4 regions of the Streptomyces sp. NPDC034103 genome follow, and region 2 is predicted to be linked to each of the others. Evidence: riboswitches for the same ligand, from Rfam matches in the RefSeq annotation. Region 2 holds a riboswitch; each other region holds the start of a gene.
The links. Region 2 has a riboswitch for cyclic di-AMP ahead of ACZ56U_RS16785 (transglycosylase family protein). Riboswitches for the same ligand answer to the same signal wherever they lie in the genome.
Positions count from the first base shown of each region.

Region 1: another riboswitch for cyclic di-AMP. It lies ahead of ACZ56U_RS19555 (M23 family metallopeptidase); the one in region 2 lies ahead of ACZ56U_RS16785 (transglycosylase family protein).
Region 3: another riboswitch for cyclic di-AMP. It lies ahead of ACZ56U_RS02685 (M23 family metallopeptidase); the one in region 2 lies ahead of ACZ56U_RS16785 (transglycosylase family protein).
Region 4: another riboswitch for cyclic di-AMP. It lies ahead of ACZ56U_RS33370 (transglycosylase SLT domain-containing protein); the one in region 2 lies ahead of ACZ56U_RS16785 (transglycosylase family protein).

Region 1 is NZ_JBVISS010000008.1:229,538-233,323, forward strand. Features, by position in the region: gene ACZ56U_RS19550 (DUF6250 domain-containing protein) at 1-513, opposite strand, end outside; gene ACZ56U_RS19555 (M23 family metallopeptidase) at 789-1,745, opposite strand; cyclic di-AMP (ydaO/yuaA leader) riboswitch at 1,748-1,907, opposite strand; gene ACZ56U_RS19560 (alpha-galactosidase) at 2,233-3,786, opposite strand, start outside.
Region 2 is NZ_JBVISS010000007.1:96,936-100,721, reverse strand. Features, by position in the region: gene ACZ56U_RS16795 (cytochrome P450 family protein) at 1-564, shown strand, start outside; gene ACZ56U_RS16790 (transglycosylase family protein) at 765-1,733, shown strand; cyclic di-AMP (ydaO/yuaA leader) riboswitch at 1,938-2,145, shown strand; gene ACZ56U_RS16785 (transglycosylase family protein) at 2,149-2,850, shown strand; gene eno (phosphopyruvate hydratase) at 3,172-3,786, shown strand, end outside.
Region 3 is NZ_JBVISS010000001.1:611,424-615,209, forward strand. Features, by position in the region: gene ACZ56U_RS02680 (GntR family transcriptional regulator) at 1-348, opposite strand, end outside; gene ACZ56U_RS02685 (M23 family metallopeptidase) at 535-1,299, opposite strand; cyclic di-AMP (ydaO/yuaA leader) riboswitch at 1,312-1,477, opposite strand; gene ACZ56U_RS02690 (M16 family metallopeptidase) at 1,668-3,056, opposite strand; gene ACZ56U_RS02695 (M16 family metallopeptidase) at 3,053-3,786, opposite strand, start outside.
Region 4 is NZ_JBVISS010000017.1:146,789-150,574, forward strand. Features, by position in the region: gene ACZ56U_RS33350 (hypothetical protein) at 1-39, opposite strand, end outside; gene ACZ56U_RS33355 (glycosyl hydrolase 53 family protein) at 59-625, opposite strand; gene ACZ56U_RS33360 (glycosyl hydrolase 53 family protein) at 654-1,220, opposite strand; gene ACZ56U_RS33365 (HAD family hydrolase) at 1,511-2,326, shown strand; gene ACZ56U_RS33370 (transglycosylase SLT domain-containing protein) at 2,323-2,769, opposite strand; cyclic di-AMP (ydaO/yuaA leader) riboswitch at 2,773-2,957, opposite strand.

The DNA.
Region 1 (3,786 bases), on a different contig from region 2:
CTCCGTGTAGTCGTAGATCAGCGGACGGACGCCGGCCTCACCGACGTAGCGCCGCAGCCGGGTCGTGGTGTTGGTGTTGGCGCCGTAGCCGACGTAGTACGTCCGGAGGTGGTCGTACTCGGCCAGCGCCCCGCCTCGCTGAGTGGCGAAGAGGTCCGCGGGGGAACGGACGTCGACCGCGTTCCAGAAGTTGTTGAGGTCGGAGACCCGGTCGTTGACGCCGCCCTCGGACACGGGCGTGGCCGTGTACTCGATGACGTAGGGCCCTTCGAGCCGCTTCCTGAACCAGATCGTCGCGCCGGCCGGTACCTCGACCTCCAGGGCGCCGCGGGAGGCGGTGACGGTGCCGCCCTTCTCCAGCTCCACGGCCCACTGGCGAAGGCCGTGACGGAAGTCGTCGTGGGCGATCAGGCGACGGTGGCGGGGCCCGGCGGCGGCGTTCCCGGCGGGGCCGAGGGCGGCGAGCGCGGCACCGGCGGCGAGCGCGCCGAAGGCTCTACGGGTGGTCGTCATACTGCTCCTCTGTGAAAGGGCCGGTCGGCCACCTTGCGGCGCCCCTGGACGCTCGGGGGAAGCGGTGCCCCCGAGATGCGCGTATCGGCGAGCGAGGATAGAAAGCGCTTGCTCGGCGGCGAGGATCACCCTGCCCTCACCCACCCCTTCCTGTCGATGCCCCGGGCACCCGCGCCACAGGAACGCAACGCCGCGGTCACGAACGCACCCACGGCAACACCGAAGGCCGGACCCGGGGATCGGGGTCCGGCCTTCGGTGGCACGTGGAGTGGGGGTCAGCCGACGGAGACGCCCTTCGCGCGGAGGTAGGCGACCGGGTCCACGTCCGAGCCGTAGTCCGGGGTGGTGCGGATCTCGAAGTGCAGGTGCGGACCGGTGACGTTGCCGGTCGCGCCGGAGAGTCCGACCTGCTGGCCCGCGGAGACGGTCTGGCCGGACGAGACCGAGAGCGAGGACAGGTGGGCGTACTGGGCGTAGTAGCCGTCGGCGAGCTTGATGACGACCTGGTTGCCGTACGCGCCGCCCCAGCCGGCGGAGACGACCGTGCCGGCGCCGACGGCCTTGAGCGAGGTACCGGTCGGGACGACGAAGTCGACGCCGGTGTGGTACCCGCTGGACCACATGCTGCCGGCCATGCGGTACGGCGTGCCGACGGTGGCACCGGCGACCGGGAGCGTGAAGCCGCCGGCGCTGCTGCTCGCGCCGGTCGACTCGCTGCTCTGGGTGGCGGCCGTCGTGCTCGACTTCGAGGAGGCCTTCGAGGACGAACCGGACGCGGAGGACGAGGACTTCCGGGTGCTCGTGGACGTGTCCGCCGACTTCTCCGTGCTCGCCGCGGCCTTCTTGCCGAGGGTCAGCTTCAGACCGGGGTGGATCAGCGACGGGTCGGAGCCGACGATTTCGCGGTTGTCGGAGTAGAGCTTCTGCCAGCCGCCGCTGACGTTCTGCTCGTCGGCGATCTTCGAAAGATAGTCACCGGCCCGCACCGAATAGGTGCGCACGGTCGCGGTGTTCGCGGCGCTCTTCTTCTCCGCCACCTTGTCGACAGCCGTCTTCTCGGCGGCCGGAAGGGACTGGACGGCCTTTTGCGCAGCGGACTGTGAGGGGGCCGCGTGGGCACCCGCGGCACCCATCAGCGGGAGGGCGAGTGCCGCTCCGCCGGTACCGGCGACGGCGATCGAGCGGGTCAGGCGCTGGGCCTTCGGACGGCGGTGCTTACCCTTCGCGGGCATGGCGAATTCCTCTCCGGCGCCTACGAGGTGAGCTGTCGGGTGCGAGCTGGAGATGCCCGGCCGCACCGAGGTGCGGCTTAACCCCTAGCCGTTCCGGAGACCGGAACAGGCAGTTGTACCTGTGGGTCCCCCGCTCCTGCCGTTCACGGGTGAGTAGTGGGGACTCCGGGCGGCGGCAGGATTGGGCGTCCGTCCGGATGGATGGCGAACGTAAGCGAGCAGGACGCAAAGGGACAAGTAAGAGGTTCCAGGTGAATGCGTTCCTCGTGATCCCCTGTGGGAATTACCGGTCACCGTGCGTGAATTACGTCCGCCTCCACCCCTCCAAACCCCAGGAAAAACATGGAGATTACGTGAACATGACGGGCGACGCACCGTCACGGGTATGACGCTCCTCACGTGCCCGATTCACAGGTCCCGCTATTCCAGAGCGAGTTGGAATGAACGCATCGCAACACGAATGAAGGCGCCAATTCGGACAGAAGGCTCAGATGCGGCGCAACCGAAGAACTGTCGCATCCAAATCGCCCCGCAAGCCGACGCGAAGTCCGTGATGCAGCAATACAGCCCCTCTGTGGATTTCGCCCGTTTCAAGGCATTCGTACGACGCCGCCGGATCGAGCCCCCGCAGCCGCAGCGCCGGCACCGGCTCGCCGTAGCTCTGCGCCTGGAGCGAGGCGAGGACCACGGTCTCGTCCCCGAGGACGTACTGCACGGCGCTCAGCCCGCCCCGCGGCGGCCGCAGCCGGTACTGGTCGCCGCGCTGCACCAGGGGCCGGATCTCCTTGTAGAGCTCCACCCACTCACGGGCCTCGGCGAGCTCCTCCTCGGTCCACCGGGTGAGGTCGCCGCCCACGCCGAGCACCCCGGCCATGGCACTGACGAACCGGAACCGCAGCGAGCTGACCCGGCCGTTGAGCATGGCGTTCGGGCTGTCGGTCACCCAGGCGGCCATCACGCGCGCGGGGTGGATCTGGCTGAAGCCGTGCTGGATGGCGAGCCGGTCCAGCGGATCGGTGTTGTCGGAGGTCCACACCTGGTCGGTCCGGCTCAGCACACCGAGGTCGATCCGGCCGCCGCCGCCCGAGCAGGACTCGAAGGCGACGTCCGGGTGGGCCGCCCTGAGCCGGTCCAGCAGGGCGTAGAAGGCGTGCACGTGGTCGACCCAGAGCCGCTGCGGATACGGCTCGCCGGGCCAGCCGGCGTCGGTGAAGCTGCGGTTGAAGTCCCACTTCACGTAGTCGATCGGGGCGCCGGCCAGGAGGGCGTCGAGCCGGCCGAACAGGTACTCCTGGACGTCCTCGCGCGCCAGGTTCAGTACGAGCTGATTGCGGAATTCCGTCCGCTTTCGTCCCGGCTGGTACTGGACCCAGTCCGGGTGCGCCCGGTACAGATCGCTGTCCGCGTTGACCATCTCCGGCTCGACCCAGATCCCGAACTGCATGCCGAGCGCGTGCACCTGGTCGGCCAGCGGCTTCAGGCCTCCGGGGAAGCGGTCCGGGTTGGGCGCCCAGTCGCCGAGCCCGGCGCGGTCGCTGGTACGGGCGCCGAACCAGCCGTCGTCGACCACGAAGAGCTCGACGCCGATGTCCGCGGCGCGCCGGGCGAGCGCCTCCTGCTGCTCCTCGGAGATGTCGAACTCGGTGGCCTCCCAGGAGTTGAACAGCACCGGCCGGTCCCGGTCCGCGTCCGGGACGACGTACGTCCGCTGGTACGCGTGCCAGGCCCGGCTCGCGCCCCCGAAGCCGCCGTCGCTCCACAGTCCGGCGAAGACGGGCGTGGTGAAGGTCTCCCCCGCCGCCAGCCGCAGCAGACCCGACTCGTCGTACCCGGCGCCGCCGGTGATCTGCACACGCGCGTCCAGGAGTTGGGCCACGGTGATCCGCCAGGAGCCCGACCAGCCGAGAGCGCAGCCGTACACTTCGCCGCGCTCCTCGGTGGCGTCGGTGTCCAGCGCCACCCACGGCAGGTGCTGGTGCCCGGTGTGGCCGCGGCGGCTGCCGATGACCTGCTCGCCGTAGGTGAGCGGCGCGCTGGTCAG
Region 2 (3,786 bases):
CTCACCGAGAACGAGGCCGCGGCGATGGCCTTCATCCTGCTCTTCGCCGGGTTCGAGACCACGGTGAACCTGATCGGCAACGGCACGTACGCCCTCCTCACCCACCCCGAGCAGCGCACCCGGCTCCAGGACTCCCTCGCTGCCGGCCGAACCGACCTGCTGGAGACGGGGGTCGAGGAACTGCTCCGCTACGACGGCCCCGTGGAACTGGCCACCTGGCGGTTCGCCACCCAGCCGCTCACCATCGGCGGACAGGACATCGCCCCCGGGGACCCCGTCCTGGTCGTGCTCGCCGCGGCGGACCGGGATCCGCAGCGGTTCGCCGACCCCGACGTCCTCGACCTCTCCCGGCGGGACAACCAGCACCTCGGGTACGGCCACGGCATCCACTACTGCCTCGGCGCCCCGCTCGCCCGCCTCGAGGGCCAGACCGCGCTGGCCACGCTCCTCACCCGGCTCCCGGACCTCCGACTCGCGGTGGATCCGGCCGATCTGAGATGGCGTGGGGGTCTCATCATGCGTGGACTGCGCACACTGCCCGTCGAGTTCACGCCCGTTCGGTAGGCCGGCGGGCAACTCACCCCTGCCCCGCGGTCCTTGCGTCGGCCGACGCAAACATGACACACCCTCAAGTCTGTGATCTTCACGTGATCTGTGCGGCATTAACTTGTGACAAGTGATCGTCTGCCGATACGTTCTCGCATCAACGCGGCGACCCGATCCACCCGCCGCGCCCGCACTGTCGTCTCGCGAAAGGGCACCCCATGCTCACCGGGAACGGTCGTCACCGTCGCCCCCGTCAGGCTCCGGCACTTCTCGTCGCGGCCGGAGTGACCGGCTCCGCCATCGCGATCCCGCTGCTCGGTGCGGGCGCGGCGAGCGCGGCGGACGGGAACACCTGGGACCAGGTCGCCCAGTGCGAGACCGGCGGCTCCTGGAGCGCGAACGACGGCGACGGCCACTACGGCGGGCTCGACCTCTCCCAGAGGAACTGGGAGAAGTACGGAGGCCTCGACTACGCCACGAGTCCCGACCTCGCCAGCCGCAACCAGCAGATAGCCGTCGCCGAGAAGGTCCTCGCGGACCAGGGTGTCGGCGTCTGGGGCACCTGCGGTCTGCTGCACGGGCTCAGCGAGGACTCGGGCTCGGCCGATGTCGACACCGGCGTCGCCGGCGGTTCGCCGTCGGCATCGGCGAGCGACGACTCCGGCGACTCCTCCAGCGCCTCCGACGCGTCCGGTCAGCCCGAATCATCCGAATCATCCGGATCGGCGGGTCTGTCCAACTCATCCGACTCATCCGACTCGTCGGAATCGGCCGACACGGAGGACTCGTCCGGCAGCGCCTCCCCGTCGCCCGGCGCCGATGCGGACAAGTCCGCCAAGCCGGACAACTCCGGCCCCGCTTCGGGTGGTGCGCCGTCCTCCGACGGCTCGTCCGCCGCGCCGACCGAGAGTGACGAATCGGACAACTCCTGGCGAGAGGGCGGTTCTTCGAACCTGGTGGACACCGGCGCCCTCGTCGCCCCCTCCGAGGGCACCGGCCGGCACCGGGGTGCGAGCGCCGACGAGGGCTCGTACACCGTCCGGACCGGCGACACGCTCGCCTCCATCGCCGACTCCCTTGAGCTCGACGGTGGATGGCGCCGGCTCTACGCCGCGAACGAGCAGGTCATCGGTGCCGACCCGAGCGCGATCGAGCCCGGTCAGACCCTTGCTCTCGGTAGCGAATAGGGCGAAATCCCCAGCAGAAACCGCGAGTTCGCGTCCCCAATTAGCCGTAAATGTCCGGCTTGGTGAAAGTGTGGGATGAGTCTCAGAAGCCCTGATCGTCTTTGAAATCCCCCGGGTTCCGTGTCTACGGTCAACACCGCTCGTCACCGCGAGCCCCGGCTGCCGCAACGCCGAATCCTGCCAGCGGCCGTACGGGAACAGTCGTCGCGTCAAGCGCCGTAGGCAGGAGCGGGGGACCCAAGGTAAGTGCCGGGTCCGGAAGTTGAGGCCTCACGGGGTCTCATGGCCGAGAGGCCGCCGGAACCGGCTTGGGGTGGAGCCGCGCAGCGCGCCGAGAGGCGAGGTGTGCGGCCGGGCAACTCAACCGGCCCGAACCCGACAGCTCACCTCGCAGGCGTCGGTGAGGGGATCCACCATGCTGTTTTCCGCCAAGGGCAAGCACCGTCGTCCGTCCAAGGCCACCCGCGCCGCCGCGCTCGCCGGCGTCACCGGTGTCGCCATCGCCGCTCCGCTGATGGCGGCCGGCAACGCCTCCGCCGCCACCGCCTCCGAGTGGGACGCCGTCGCCCAGTGCGAGTCGGGCGGCAACTGGTCCATCAACACCGGCAACGGTTACTACGGCGGCCTGCAGTTCTCCGCCTCCACCTGGGCCGCGTACGGCGGCACGGCGTACGCCTCCACCGCCGACCAGGCCTCCAAGGCGCAGCAGATCGAGATCGCCGAGAAGGTCCTCGCGAGCCAGGGCAAGGGTGCCTGGCCGAGCTGTGGCGTGGGCCTGTCCGGCGCCGGCTACACCGGTGGCGGCTCCAGCTCGTCCTCGAACGACAGCGGCAGCAACAGCGGCAGCGACAGCACCAGCACCGGCACGCGTTCCTCCGAGCAGCAGGCCTCCCGCTCCTCCGAGCGTCCGGCCGCGAAGAAGACCGTCACCACCCCGACCGGCAAGAAGGTCAAGAAGGGCGACGGCGAGTACAAGGTCGTCACGGGTGACACCCTCAGCTCCATCGCCGCGGAGCACGACGTCAAGGGCGGCTGGCAGAAGGTGTTCAAGCTGAACAAGGACATCGTCAGCGACGCCGACTTCATCTACCCGGGCCAGCAGCTGCACCTCAAGTAAGAGGGACACAGCCGCGTCCCGGCCGAACCACAGCGCCCTCACGTGCGCGGTCCTCATGCCGAGGGCCTCGTGAGGGCCCCCCGTCCCCACGGGCTCCCCGCTCCGGTGCGTGTTCCCCCGTACGCACCGGGGCGGGGTTTCTTTCATGTGTGGCCGCCGGGACGCCGCTGTCAGTTTGTTCGGTTCAGAAACAATTTACTCTCGGTTCTGTCCACGGGGCGGTCCACGCGGTGGCCGATCGCCCGGAGGCGGTTAGGCTCGGTCTCGCAGAACCCACCGCGGTCCCGGCGGACCGTGTCACATCCCAAGAAGGAGATGCTCGTGCCGTCCATCGACGTCGTCGTAGCCCGGGAAATCCTGGACTCCCGAGGCAACCCCACGGTCGAGGTCGAGGTCGGCCTCGACGACGGCAGCACCGGTCGTGCCGCCGTCCCCTCCGGCGCCTCCACGGGCGCCTTCGAGGCCATCGAGCTGCGCGACGGTGACCCGAACCGCTACCAGGGCAAGGGTGTCGAGAAGGCCGTCCTCGCGGTCATCGAGCAGATCGGCCCGGAGCTGGTCGGCTACGACGCCACCGAGCAGCGCCTGATCGACCAGGCGATGTTCGACCTGGACGCCACCGACAACAAGGGCTCGCTCGGCGCCAACGCCATCCTCGGCGTCTCCCTCGCCGTCGCCCACGCCGCCTCCGAGGCCAGCGACCTCCCGCTCTTCCGCTACCTGGGCGGCCCGAACGCGCACCTGCTGCCCGTTCCGATGATGAACATCCTGAACGGCGGCTCGCACGCCGACTCCAACGTGGACATCCAGGAGTTCATGATCGCCCCGATCGGCGCGGAGTCCTTCTCCGAGGCGCTGCGCTGGGGCACCGAGGTCTACCACACCCTCAAGAAGGTCCTGAAGAACAAGGGCCTGTCCACCGGCCTCGGCGACGAG
Region 3 (3,786 bases), on a different contig from region 2:
CCTGGCCCGCTCCTGCCCCAGCCTGACCAGGCCACGCAGCACCTTCAGATGCGCCTCGGTGCGCCGCTGGGCGGCCCGCGAGGCGCCGAGCGGCTCCAGGAGCATCCGCATCTCCAGCAGGTCGGCCGCCTCCTGCTCGGTCGGTTCGGCCACGCACGCGCCCGCGTGCCGCCGGGTCACCACGAACCCCTCGGCCTCCAGCGTGCGCAGGGCCTCCCGGACGGGGACGCGGGAGACGCCGTAGCGGCGCGCGAGGAGTTCCTCGGTGAGCCGGCTGCCGCGCTCGTAGACACCGGCGACGATGTCGTCCCTGATCGCGGTGCATACCGAGTGCGCCGGAATACGCATGACCGACCTCCGCTTTAATCCCCGTGAAACGTCGACGATTGACGTGTGTTCAGTGACTCTATTGCAAAGAGCGGGAATTTCCGATGGCGGGCCGGAATCCATGGATATTTTTTGGACAGCGGCGCGGCGGAAACGACGAAACCCCGGCCGGTGGGCCGGGGTTCCGAAGAGGTCTCGCGTCCGTCGTCAGACGTTCACACCGTGCGAACGGAGGTAGGCGACGGGGTCGATGTCCGAGCCGTACTCCGCCGTCATGCGGGCCTCGAAGTGCAGGTGCGGCCCCGTGACGTTGCCGGTCGCGCCGGACAGGCCTATCTGCTGGCCCGGGGTGACCGTCTGGCCCACCGAGACGCCGATGGACGACAGGTGGCCGTACTGGGTGTACGTGCCGTCGTGCATCTTGATCACGACGTTGTTGCCGTAGGACCCGCCCCAGCCGGCCTCGACGACCGTGCCGGAGCCGACCGCGACCACGGAGGTGCCGCTGGCGGCGTGGAAGTCCACGCCGGTGTGGCTGCCGGAGGACCACACCGCGCCGCCGGCCTTGTAGCCGGTGGAGATGTAGGAGCCGGCGATCGGGCTGACGAAGGTGTTCAGGCGCTTGCGTTCGGCGGCCGCGCGGGCGGCGCGCTCCTTGGCCTCGCGCTCCTTCTTGGCCTTGGCGGCGGCCTGCCGGCGTGCCTCCTCCTCGGCCTTCTGCTGGGCGGCCTCGACGGCTGCCTGCTCCTGGGCCTCGGCCTGGGCGTCGATCTGGGCGGCGACCGAGTCGCCGAGGGTGATGACCGGGGTGAGTCCGGTCTGCTCGGCCGCGGGCTCCGCGGCGAGGGCCGGGGCGGCGAGGGTGCCGATGACACCGGTCGTGGTGAGGGCCGCGATCCCCGCCGCGTGGGCGGTGGTGCGCTTCATCCTGCTGGGACGACGGTGCTTCCCGGTGGCGCGCGTGAACGCCATGTAGTGGCTGGTCCTTTCCTTCCCTCTCGCCTACCGGGTTAGCTGACGGGTTCGGAGCAGGAAGGTCTCCTACGGACCCCCTCGCGGCACGCGCGGGCGTCCGATTCACCCCAGGGACTACGGATGGGTCCCCGGCTCCCCTGGCTCGCGCCGTACGGGGACTCGGCGATGGCTGTCCGGTGCCGCGGGCGCGGCGCAGTGCCTGACGGACAGCCGGGAAGACGCTAAACGGGGCCACTTTCAATCCCCAAACGGATCACGGCTTTTGTAGCGCATCCCACAGGGCAAACAGGCGACTGACCTTCAATTCGGACATTAAGGAGCCCTGGTGACACTCAAGTCACCAGGGCTCCCACGCGCGCGTGCCCCTACTCGGCCGTGACGACGGTGACTTCACCGATGCCGAGGGCCTCCACGGGCTGCCTGATGGCGGACGCGTCGCCGACCAGGATCGTCACCAGACGGTCCACCGGGAAGGCGTTCACGGCGGCCGCGGTGGCCTCGACGGTGCCGGTGGCGGCGAGCTGCCGGTACAGGGTGGCCTGGTAGTCGTCGGGCAGGTGCTGCTCGACCTGGTCGGCCAGCGTGCTCGCGACGGCCGCCGCGGTCTCGTACTTCAGCGGGGCCACCCCGACGAGGTTCTGCACGGCGACGTCCCGCTCGGCGTCGGTGAGACCTTCCGCGGCGAGGGTGCGCAGCACCGTCCACAGGTCCTCCAGGGCGGGACCGGTGTTCGGGGTGTCGACGGAGCCGCTGATGGCGAGCATCGCGGCGCCCGTGCCGTCCGGGGCGGAGCGGAGGACCTGCCCGAAGGAGCGCACGCCGTAGGTGTAGCCCTTCTCCTCGCGCAGGACGCGGTCCAGGCGGGAGGTGAGGGTGCCGCCGAGGCAGTACGTGCCGAGCACCTGGGCGGGCCACACGCGGTCGTGCCGGTCGGCGCCGATCCGGCCGATCAGCAGCTGCGTCTGGACGGCGCCGGGGCGGTCCACGATGACGACCCGGCCGGTGTCGTCGGCGGTGATCGGCGGCACCGGCCGCGCCTCGGCCGAGGAGCCGGTCCAGGAACCGAGGGTGTCACCGAGCAGCGCGTCGAGGTCGATGCCGGTGAGGTCGCCGACGACCACGACGGTGCCGGTGGCGGGGCGGACGTGCTTCTCGTAGAAGGCGCGTACGGCCGCGGAGTCGATGGCGCGGACGGTGTCCTCGGTGCCCTGGCGCGGGCGCGACATGCGCAGGTCCGCCGGGAACAGGGTCCTGGACAGCTCCTTGGCGGCCCGCCGGGAGGGGTTGGCGAGCTCGTGCGGGATCTCGTCGAGCCGGTTGGTGACCAGCCGCTCGACCTCGCTGTCGGCGAACGCGGGCGCCCTGAGGGCGTCGGCCAGCAGACCGAGCCCCTTGGGCAGGCGGGACGCCGGGACCTCGAGGCTCAGGCGGACGCCGGGATGGTCGGCGTGCGCGTCCAGGGTGGCGCCGCAGCGCTCCAGCTCGGCGGCGAACTCCTCGGCGGTGTGCTTGTCGGTGCCCTCGGAGAAGGCCCGCGCCATGATCGTGGCCACACCGTCGAGACCGGCCGGCTCGGCGTCCAGCGGGGCGTCCAGGAGGACCTCGACGGCGACGACCTGCTGGCCGGGGCGGTGGCAGCGCAGGACCGTCAGGCCGTTGTCGAGGGTGCCGCGCTCGGGGGCCGGGAAGGCCCACGGCTTCGCCTCGCCGGCCTGCGGCTGGGGGTGGAACTCCATCGTGGCGAGCTCGGTCACTTGGCCGCCTCCTCGTTCTTGTCGCCGGCCTCGATGGTGGCCTCGGCCTCGGGGTCCTCGGGGAGCTCCGCGTCCTCGGCGGCCTCCGCGGAGAGGGGTTCGTAGACGAGCACCGCGCGGTTGTCGGGTCGCAGGCGCGCCTTGGCGACCTCCTGGACCTCCTCGGCGGTCACCTCCAGGACGCGGTCGACGGCGGTGAGGGCGAGCTGCGGGTCGCCGAACAGAACGGCGTAGCGGCACAGTTCGTCGGCGCGGCCCGCGACGGTGCCGAGCCGGTCCAGCCACTCGCGCTCCAACTGGGCCTGCGCGCGCTCCATTTCCTCGGCCGTCGGGCCCTCCGCGGCGAACCGGGCGAGCTCCTCGTCGATGGCGGCCTCGATCACCGGCACCTCGACGTCACCGGAGGTCTTCACGTCCAGCCAGCCCAGCGAGGGCGCCCCGGCGAGCCGCAGCAGACCGAAGCCGGCCGCGACGGCCGTACGGTCCCGGCGGACGAGCCGGTTGTAGAGGCGGGAGGACTCGCCGCCGCCGAGGACGGTGAGGGCCAGGTCGGCCGCGTCGCACGCGCGCGTGCCGTCGTGCGGCAGCCGGTACGCCGCCATCAACGCGCGCGCGGGCACCTCTTCCTCGACGACCTCGCGCAGCTGCTCGCCGATGATCTCGGGCAGCGAGCCGTCGCGCGGGGCGGGCTTGCCGTCGTGGGAGGCGATGGAACCGAAGTACTTCTCGA
Region 4 (3,786 bases), on a different contig from region 2:
CCGCAGATGGGCGAGGAAGGTCTCCGGCAGGTCCGTCATCCGGGGAGCATCCCATCCGCTACGACCGGTAGCGGCCCAGGGTTCTCAGACCCGGCAGTGCCCGGTCGTAGAAGTCGAACAGCGCCAGGTTCTCCCAGGCGTTGCCCGAGCCCGGGTCCTGGGGGTCCCAGCCGCTGCCGGCGCGGTAGGTCCAGGCGCCCTCCCAGTAGCAGTAGCCGAGGCCCTGTCCGTCGGGGACGCCCGCGGTGAGGTCGGCGACCGCGCGCAGCCAGGCGGCCTGGCCCTCGGGGGTGGCGGGGAAGCCGGGGGTGAGCTGCGCGGGGCTGTTGAGGATGTCGTTGACGTCGTCCTCACTGCCGAGCGTGAAGGGGTACGCGGTCTCGGCGATGACGACCGGCTTGCCGTAACGGGCGGTGAGATCGGCGAGGTTGGCGGCGGCGGTCTGCGGAGTGCCGTGCCAGAAGGGGTAGTACGACTGGGCGATGACGTCGAAGTCGACGCCGTGGGACACCACGTTGTCGAACCACCAGCGGGACGTGCCGTTGTCGCCGCCCGAGGCGATGTGCAGCAGAGTGCGCACGCGGGGCGTGGTGTCGCGGGCGGCGCTCAGGCCCGCCTTGAGCAGGGCGGTGAGATTGCCCCAACCGCCGCTGTCACTGCCCCAGTTCTTTGCCCTCGGGCCAGAGCATGCCGCCGTTGATCTCGTTGCCGACCTGGACGAGGTCGGCGGGCGTCCCCTGCCGGCGCAGCGCGCCGAGGACGTCGGCGGTGTGGTCGTACACGGCCCGGGTGAGCCCGGCGATGTCCAGGTCCGCCCACGCGGCCGGCTTGGTCTGGTGCGCCGGATCGGCCCAGGTGTCGGAGTAGTGGAAGTCGACCCAGATGCCGATACCGGCCCGGCGCAGGCGGCGGGCCAGCGGCAGCACACGTGCCTTGGTGTTGTAGCCGTCGGCGGGGTTCACCCAGACCTTCAGCCGGGCATGGGTGACGCCGGCGCGGGCGAGGAGACGGACCGGGTCCTCGCGGCGGCCGTCGGCCGTGCGGTACACGGCGCCGTGGTCCTCGTTCTTGGGCAGCGAGGAGATGTCCATGGCGCGTACCTCCAGGCGCCGGCGCCCACTTGAGGTGTCGGCGGCCGCGGGCGTGGCCCCCAGCACGGGCACGGCCAGCGCGGCGGCTCCGGCGGCTCCGGCGGCGGTGAGAACACTGCGTCTGCGCATCTCTCGGGTCCCTTCGGCGGGCGGTCACGGAAAGATCGGCGCCGGATGAGCCTGTGAGCGTGCACAGTCGAGGCCGTCGCTGATGTTCTGAGCTCCAAGTAAGTAACCTCACAACCTCTGTGCTGACAAGAGGTTGCACCGTCTTCGTTCTGTGCACGATCACAGTTACATCAGCACAGTGACAGGAGTGCATCGGCAGGCGGAACCGGAGCGGCGGTCAACGCATGTGAAGGCTGCGCCCGTCCGGTTCGCGTCGAGTCGGCAGGGGTTTCCATCCGTATTCTCTGATCATGGCCGCACCCACCGCATATTCACTCATCGCCACTGACCTGGACGGGACCCTGCTCCGGGGCGACGACACGCTCTCCGACCGGTCGCTCGCCGCGCTCGCCCGGGTGGCGGAGGCCGGGGCCCGGCATCTGGTGGTGACCGGCCGTCCGGCCCCGAGGGTGCGGCCGCTCCTCGACGACCTGGGCAGCACGGGGCTCGCGGTGTGCGGGCAGGGCGCGCAGGTCTACGACGCCGGCGCGGACCGTCTGCTCTGGTCGGTCACCCTGGACCGGGAGTTGGCCGAGACCGCGCTCGGCAAGATCGAGGCCGAGGTCGGGCAGGTGTACGCCGCCGTCGACCAGGACGGGGTGCACGGGCTCACCCTCATCGAGCCCGGCTATCTGATGCCGCACCCGACCCTGCCCGCCGTGCGGGTGGCGCGCCGCGACGACCTGTGGTGCGAGCCGATCAGCAAGGTGCTGCTGCGCCATCCGTCGCTGTCCGACGACGAGTTGGCGGCGACTGCGCGCACCGTCGTCGGTTCCCTCGCGACCGTGACGATGTCGGGCCCCGGCACCGTCGAACTCCAGCCATGCGGCGTCACCAAGGCGACGGGCCTGGCGATGGCCGCCGGACACCTCGGCCTCGGTCCCGAACAGACCGTCGCCTTCGGGGACATGCCCAACGACATCCCCATGTTCGACTGGGCGGCCCACGGGGTCGCGATGGCCAACGCCCACCCCGAACTCAAGGCCGTGGCCGACGAGGTGACCTTGTCGAACGAGGACGACGGCATCGCCGTCGTCCTCGAAAGACTCTTCCCCGCCGCGTTCTAGTAAGCGCCCCACACGTTGTCGATCGACCCGTACCGCTGCGCCGCGTAGTTGCAGGCGGCGGTGATGTTGGCGACCGGGTCGTAGGGGTCCCACGAGGTGTTCGCGACGTGGTACGCCTGGAACGTCGGGTCGATGACCTGGAGCAGGCCCTTGGACGGGGTGCCCGCGGCGGCGTTGGAGTCCCAGTTGTTGATGGCGTACGGGTTGCCCGAGGACTCGCGGATGATGTTGCGGTAGATGCCGTTGTAGCTGCCGGGGATGCCGTTCTGGGCCATGACCTGCAGCGAGGCGCGGATCCAGCCGTCGAGGGTGTTGGAGTAGCCGAGCGAGGTCGCGGTGGACACCGTCGGGGTGGCCGCGGAGGCGCTGGTGGCGCCGACGAGCGGAAGGGCGAGCAGGGCTATGCCGGTACCGGCGATGGCGAGCTTGCGGGGCAGACGCATGACGAAGTTCCTCTCCGGCGCCTACGAGGTGAGCTGTCGGGTTCGGGCGGGAGCTGCCCGGTCATGCCGGAGAAGGCACGACTACACCCCGAGCCGTACCGGATCGCCCTGAGACGTCCGGATTCGGCGACTTACCTGGGTCCCCCGCTCCTGCCGTACGTGTTTCGTTGAGTGAGCGGAATCGGGCGGCGGCAGGATTAGGCGTCCGCCCGGGCCCGGAACGTATGCGAGAGCACATGTCCGGAACAAGTACCGAATTCACAGATCACACTTGTTGACCTTGGTGTGCGGTTTGTCGCCCGCGGAATTCCAAGGGAGTCGGGTGTGCGGACGTGAGTCAACTCACTGGCGAGCGCAAGCACGGCATATCGGGCAATGATGCCCAACTGGCAGTTATCCGGCGGCCCGTGGGGTTCGCTTCTGCCACGCCCGACGGAGGACCACCTCGCCGCCCTCCGCGCAGATCACCTCGTCCGACGTCAGGGAGCGCGTCCCGTCGCAGGTGATCTCCGAGCGGGTTCGGACGGCGGCGGTGTCCCACGCGTGAGGCGTCCTCAGGCGTTGCCTTCGACGAGCCCGAGCGGTCTCGGCCGCTGGGCGTGGATGTCCCCGCCGTGCTGGACGAACCCCGCCCCGAGCCGCCCACCGTCAGGACCCGCCGCGTCGATCGCGCCGTAGTCCGCACGGACACGGTCGTGCCGCCAGTGATCGTCCCGGGTCCGGCGGGCCAGCCAGGGGTGGACCGATGGCTCGTACCGCTCGTACCGCTCCAGCCGCTCCAGCCGGTCGAGCCACAGGCCCCGTCAGGCCGGGCTCGGGTGCCGGGGGTCCGGCGGGTGGGCGGCGTACGGATGCGCGGGCTCATCGGGATGCGCGGGCTCATCGGGGTGACCTCGGTGGACGGGGTGCGTAGTGCGGCGCAGCCACGGGGCGCCGCCCTCGCGGCCGGGCCCGCAGCCACCGTGATCGCGCCGTTGACGCCGAAGCGGGCATGCGTTCGGTGACCGGCACGAGGTG